2 linked regions of the Funiculus sociatus GB2-C1 genome follow. The protein of the gene in region 1 interacts with the protein of each later gene in a pairwise test. Links are inferred from orthologs where the notes say so. Each region holds a gene or a part of one and is shown on either strand. Other genes may lie near its edges.

Region 1 (3,307 bases):
TCAACGCCGCGTAAATTTCCCTGCATTCCTCCTCCCTTGACCAATACAGCCTTTGCTCCCAGCTGATGGATGCGTTGGGCAGCAGCCCGCATATCATCTAGAGTATGAAGCTGTAAACCGCTCAATAGTTGAGCTTCGTAGCGGTTCGGTGTCACAATCGTTGCCTTGGGGATCAAGACATTCTGTAAAGTTGCCACAGCCTCATCGTTAATCAACACAGCGCCCGTGCGCGATACCATTACCGGATCTACCACTAAATTATTAAGTTTCATAACTTCCACCTGCTGCGCCACAGCCGCGATAATTTCCGCTGTGAGCAACATTCCCGTTTTCACTGCTTGCACGCCGATATCCGTCACCACCGCCTCAATCTGAGCGACAACCGCATCTACAGGTAGAGCATCAACCCGCGTCACCAAGACCGTATTCTGAGCCGTCACGCAAGTTATAGCACTGGTGCCATGAACGCAGTGAAAGGCAAACGTTCGTAAATCAGCTTGAATACCCGCACCGCCGCCACTATCGGAACCAGCGATGGTAAGAGCAACAGGAACGCTTGATTTGTCTGTAACACTCATATTAGAAATTGGTAATTGGTAAAAAGGTAATTGGGGGAATCAAGTACATCGTAAGTAGTATTCATTACCTGTTACCTATTACTTGTTACCTCATATTGCGATTAAATTGACCCGATTCCGCCTTAAAAATATAGATTGTACAAATAGCTAAACCTACAGCGCTCTTGGCAGTGTCCAAGAATGTCGCATCCTGCTAATAAATTTCCCACCAATTATTAAAAATTAAAAATTAAAGATTAAAAATTTTTGATTTTTAATGCTTTATTTTTAATTTTTAATTCTTCTAACGTTGTGGTGGACGGCGTCTGCGGAGAAAGTCTGGAATATCCAATCCAGAGCCAGCTTCTGGCCTAGGCTCATAAGTAGGCGTGGGTGGAGGAACTGGTGTTGGTGCCACTGGGCGCTGCGGTTGTCTGGGAGTGCGCGTTTCTCTCGCTGCTGGTGTGGACTGAACTTCTCCACTAAATCCCGTAGCAATAACGGTAATTCTCACCTCGCCTTGCAGCCTGTCATCAATCACAGCTCCAAAGATGATGTTAGCGTTGGGATCGACAACCTCATAGATTGTTTCCGCTGCGGCGTTCACCTCGTGTAGCGTCAAGTCGCTGCCGCCTGTAATGTTAAATACTACACCTCTAGCTCCTTCAATCGAGGACTCTAGCAAGGGGGAAGAAATTGCGGCAACTGCGGCTTCTCTGGCTCTTGATTTCCCAGAGCCAACACCGATTCCCATCATCGCCGATCCCGCATCTGCCATCACTGCGCGCACATCGGCAAAGTCAACATTTACCAGGCCGGGGATAGTAATAATATCAGATATCCCCTGCACACCCTGGCGCAGAATGTCATCTGCCATTAGGAAGGCTTCTTGTACTGGCGTTTGTTCTTGAATTACCGACAACAACTTATTGTTGGGGATCACGATTAGGGTGTCCACCCGACTTTGCAAAGCGGCAATGCCTTCATCTGCCTGAGAAGTGCGGCGGCGTCCCTCGAAGGTGAAAGGACGAGTGACAACACCCACCGTCAATGCTCCCATTTCTTTAGCCACTTCCGCGACAACGGGGGCAGCGCCAGTACCCGTACCGCCGCCCATACCAGCGGTGATGAACACCAAATCGGTGTTTTCTAGGGCATGAGCGATTTCGTCCCGCGATTCTTCTGCTGCCTTTTGCCCGATGGCAGGATTGCCGCCAGCACCCAAACCTCGTGTCAATTTTTGTCCCATTTGCAAGCGTCTGGGGGCTAACGAGTGCGATAGTGACTGGGCATCTGTATTGATTGACCAAAACTCAACGCCACTTACATCACTGGCGATCATGCGATTAACCGCATTGCCTCCACCCCCACCAACACCAATCACTTTAATTTTGGCGACGCTACCTGGCACGATGTTGTCACTCCTGGTTTCTTCCTTGGGTGTCTTGCTGGCATCGTGTTGACCTAAATGTAACCCAGCGTTGTTAAACGGGTTGGCGTTGTCCACGGAGAGTGGACGAAGAGCGTTTCCTGTGGTATGTGAGCTTTGATTGTCAAGCCCTGGTTTACTATTGAGCGTCATTGCAAATAGGAAGGGTCAATAAACAGCTTTTTCAGTTTAGGGAAGCGATATGAGTCAACTATAGGGTAAGTTGACCCTTAAAACCAACGAGTGTCATAGGTGCATTGACGTTCCTAAAGAGGTCTGGCGGCAACTGTCTGAAGGATGATGCTGTTCTTAAAATGCAGTATAAAGAATTAATTAATTTCGGGGGACGACTTCTGGCTTAAGCATGAGTTAGTTGCACCTATGATTTTAAGGGTTGTTGGTTGTCACGGGGGCGGTGACTTTTTTCATTTGAATGGCTGGAGAATCTGGGTTTTTCAGGTCGATATAGGCAATTTGGCTAGTGGAAAGATGGGCTGGCAAATCGCGCATTCGATCGAGGACAGCCAGCTGATAGGCAAATCGGGAACTATAAGAACCAAAATGTACCATTCCTTGCTCAGTACGAAGAATTAAATTGGCTGGTTGTTGCCAATTTATCTCAAAAACCTTGACTGGGGAGCGGCTTACTGCATGGTAAAGTGCTGACCAATAGGGGCGATATTCATCTCTATAGCCAATGATTTTTAAGGTGGGTAAGGGAATAGTTGGCTTTAGTCCGGCGTAGCTTTCTAAGGGCATCCAGACACCATCTTCGTCCAACAAACCAGCTGATAAGGGCTGGGGCGGTGATCCCGCACGAGGTGTTGTTTTGGTTGGGGAAGAAGTGCGGGCTAAAAGAGCGATCGCTACCGGATGTCTCTCTTTAACTTGTACAGTCAAACTGGGGGGAAACAGTTGCCGGGTAACGGTGGCTTGTTCTATGGCTGGCTGCAATTCCAACTTTTCGGCAATAATTTCCGGTTGCAGGCGCAGCAAATACTGCGGGTAGGAAAGCGACAGTAGCGACTGAATCGCTTGTTTTGAGAGAATTTTATTGCCTTCAATCTCAATTTGATCTGGTTTTAGGATCACCCAGGCTGGTAAAGTCGTTACCCAAACTAAACCGCCAGCCAATCCAGCGATGAATAGACTTCGCCAAACCGCCTGAAAAGATTTCATCCGTCGTTGGCGACGTAACTTTTGCCGTCTTTGGGTCAATTCTGTCTGAGATACTGATGCGATGCTTGTCATCCTAACTTCTCAATCGGAGTTTTTGGTGCGCCAGACGTACTGCACTCAACAAAAAAAAGTTCTGTTTGGG
Region 2 (3,193 bases), on another replicon or contig:
GTTCTGAGGGGCTGGAAACAATTGTAGATATCGAAGCGCGTCAAGGGCAATGGACACCAAGTCGCGAAACCATTGTACAAGTTGTTGGTGTGGGCGAACAGCGTTTCGTTGATGATGGCACTTCGCGCCAGCTGAGGTTTTAAGTTTAAACGCTGGCGATAGCGCGGTCGCGCCGCAACGCTAACGCAGAGGTGCGTTGAAGTAGGCGATCGCGTCTATCTCTATCTTTTGTCACTTTTGAATATATCCACAGGCTGATGAAAAATATTAATTAAACCTTCAATATTTTTATTTTTAATAAAAAAAATATCCTTCTGGTTGTATTTTTAGCAAAGAAACATTTCTAACTGGTGTAAAAAAACATACAAATCGGCGCTTAATGTAAGGCAAACTTTACACAATCTTTAAATTATATTGGCTTTTCAAAGGTCTAAATACGGCTATTTATGGCGAATACGCCCTTTATATGCAGGTAATCCGCCTGGGGATCAAAGGATATAGATTATATTTCTTAGGACTGAATTAATTAAAAATCCTTAAATATGCTGGCTAATTAGGAATCATAGGGACATAATAGAAAAGAAAGCTCAATCTTTTTTATGTAAGCCTTCAGGAGTAAAGAGCAAGAAAAAGTCATTATGCGTAGAGGCGTAGGGCATACACCAATACAATTAATTTTGTATTTCTACTTCTGAATCTTTACAATTTTTAAAACATTGAGTTTAGCTAAATTGTTAATTTAGCTCATTTTTATCTAGCGGCATTGCTGCTAAATTTGACAAATTTTTACTTTAAGAAACTGACTCAAATGAAGACTTTAAAAATGGAAATAGTCCAAGCAATTAGATGCCCAAACTGTGGCAGTCCGGCGGAACGTTACTATATTAATAGTAGTAATCTGACTCGGACACAATGCCACAGCTGCGACTACTTGATGGTGACTTGCTCTCTCACGGGCAAAGTGATAGAAGCTTATGCGCCTGGACTATACGCCCATAAATAAACAGTAAAAAAAGGCAAAAGAATTCTTTTGCCTTTTTACATTACCGATGAGAGTTTACTTTTTACTGGCACGAAGTTGTCCGCAAGCTGCATCTGCTTCCAAACCACGCGAGTAGCGGATGCTAACAGCAATATGTTGCTTTTTCAAAGCGGAAACAAAAGATTGAATCCGCATAGAACTAGGACGCTGATAATCGGCTTCTTGAATAGGATTGTAGGGAATTAAGTTAACGTGACACTGGAAACCCCGCAAGTGTTTGCCTAATTGTTCGGCGTGTTCTGGGAGGTCGTTTACACCCGCCAGCAAGATATATTCAAAAGAGATGCGACGACGAGTTATCTCTACGTACTCGCGACATTCTGCTAATAACTCGTCTAGAGGATAGCGGTGTGCGGTAGGGATGAGTTTTTCGCGTAGCGGCTGATTTGGGGCGTGCAGGCTGACGGCGAGAGTGACTTGCAGTTGATGTTTAGCGAGTTGGTGAATGCGATCGCGTACTCCCACTGTGGAAACTGTCATCCACCGCTGTCCAATTCCCACATCTTTGTTCAAAGATTCAATTGCACCGAGTACATTATCTGTATTCAGCAACGGTTCGCCCATCCCCATAAATACAATGTGGCTAACTCGTCGCCCGAAGTCTTCTTGAACCGTCAACACCTGATCGATGATTTCATGTTTGGCGAGGTTGCGGATGAAACCTCCCTTACCAGTGGCGCAGAAGTCGCACGCCATCGGACAACCCACCTGAGACGATACGCAGACAGTGAAGCGTTTTTCGCTGGGAATACCAACAGTTTCGATAATTTGACCGTCAGCAAGTCGCAGCAGATATTTTACCGTTTTGTCTGGGGCGACCGAGCGGTAATGTAGGGTGGAGCGTCCGATGGGGAAATCGGCTACTTGGTCGCGCCACTGTTTAGAAAATACAGTAATGTCAGAAAGCGATCGCGCCCCTTTTTGATAAATCCACTGATATAGTTGCTGTCCCCGGTAAGCGGGTTGTCCCTGTTCCTGAACCCATTGGGTTAATTCTGACAGGGTTAATCCCAACAGGGGACGAGTTAAGGTTTTGGTAGACGAATCGGTAGTAATCATAGGAGTAACTTGAGACATAGCAGCAAATCTTTCTAGGATCTCTATGCTATAGCTTCTGGCTTAAAAGTGGAGTAGGGTATAGCTCATGAAATACAAGACTCGAAGCAAGCATCCGATACACTATTGAAGTGCGATGCTCACATGAAAGCAAAGCACATTAACGGGTCGATCCCCAAGATACGATCAACCAAAGCCCATGCTTCTTGATATTTCCACTTTGCCTCTAGCTTTTCAATTTGCCTCCCCAGGCCCGACTCTAGTTGAACTAGGGCCTTTAGCCATCCGTTGGTACGGCCTTTTAATTGCCTCAGCAGTATTAATTGGGGTAAGCCTTTCTCAATATCTGGCAAAGCGCCGTAAAGTCAACCCAGACATAATCAGCGACTTGGCACTATGGCTAATCGTTTCGGCAATTCCCAGCGCCCGACTCTACTATGTTTTGTTTCAGTGGTCAGAGTACGCCCAAAAGCCAGGTGATATTATTGCGATCTGGAAAGGTGGCATTGCCATTCACGGAGCCATAATCGGCGGTAGCTTGGCAGCTTTGATTTTTGCCCGACTTCAAAAAATTCCCTTCTGGCAATTAGCCGACTTGGTAGCGCCCTCTTTGATTCTCGGTCAAGCAATCGGACGTTGGGGCAATTTCTTCAATTCTGAAGCCTTCGGTCGTCCGACAAATCTGCCCTGGAAACTCTTTATTCCTTACCCTAATCGTCCGGCTGGGTACAAAAATTTTGAGTATTTCCATCCTACCTTTCTCTATGAATCCCTTTGGAATTTAATGGTGTTTGGATTACTGATAACTTTGTTTTTTCGGGATTTGAAGAGACCACGCCTCAAATTGGGTACTCTCGCTTTAATTTACATGGTGGCTTATAGTGCCGGCCGCGTCTGGATTGAAGGATTACGTACCGATAGTCTGATGCTGGGCCCACTGCGGATTGCTCAAGTAATAAGTCTGAGTGGAATGACTCTAGGATTAGCTGGTTTAGCTTGGCTTTATCTATTCCGCCGCTCTCTGCCAGATGTTGTATCATCCCCCAATAATCAGAATGCTGATGAAATTAGTCATTAGCCATTAGGTAATCGGAA

The links.
Region 2: the proteins of ftsZ (region 1) and rlmN interact in binary tests that used the Escherichia coli proteins (3 or more experiments, as listed by UniProt). The link is inferred for Funiculus sociatus GB2-C1 from one-to-one orthologs.

The regions. Positions count from the first base shown.
Region 1 is NZ_JAMPKJ010000004.1:73,867-77,173, forward strand. What follows is about bases 1-2,963. They hold ftsZ (cell division protein FtsZ), read right to left. Parts: upstream 2,140-2,963; coding sequence 862-2,139; downstream 1-861. Other genes in these bases: thiD (bifunctional hydroxymethylpyrimidine kinase/phosphomethylpyrimidine kinase), read right to left, coding at 1-578; NDI42_RS03500 (cell division protein FtsQ/DivIB), read right to left, coding at 2,374-2,963. Also shown: more of NDI42_RS03500, read right to left, coding at 2,964-3,237. UniProt on the Escherichia coli protein: Essential cell division protein that forms a contractile ring structure (Z ring) at the future cell division site. The regulation of the ring assembly controls the timing and the location of cell division.
Region 2 is NZ_JAMPKJ010000010.1:2,457-5,649, reverse strand. The notes cover bases 89-2,937. They hold rlmN (dual-specificity RNA methyltransferase RlmN), read right to left. Parts: upstream 2,120-2,937; coding sequence 1,058-2,119; downstream 89-1,057. Other genes in these bases: lgt (prolipoprotein diacylglyceryl transferase), read left to right, coding at 2,298-2,937; NDI42_RS07070 (replication restart DNA helicase PriA), read left to right, coding at 824-1,003; NDI42_RS07075 (glycoside hydrolase family 31 protein), read left to right, coding at 89-143. In the rest of the region: more of NDI42_RS07075, read left to right, coding at 1-88; more of lgt, read left to right, coding at 2,938-3,176.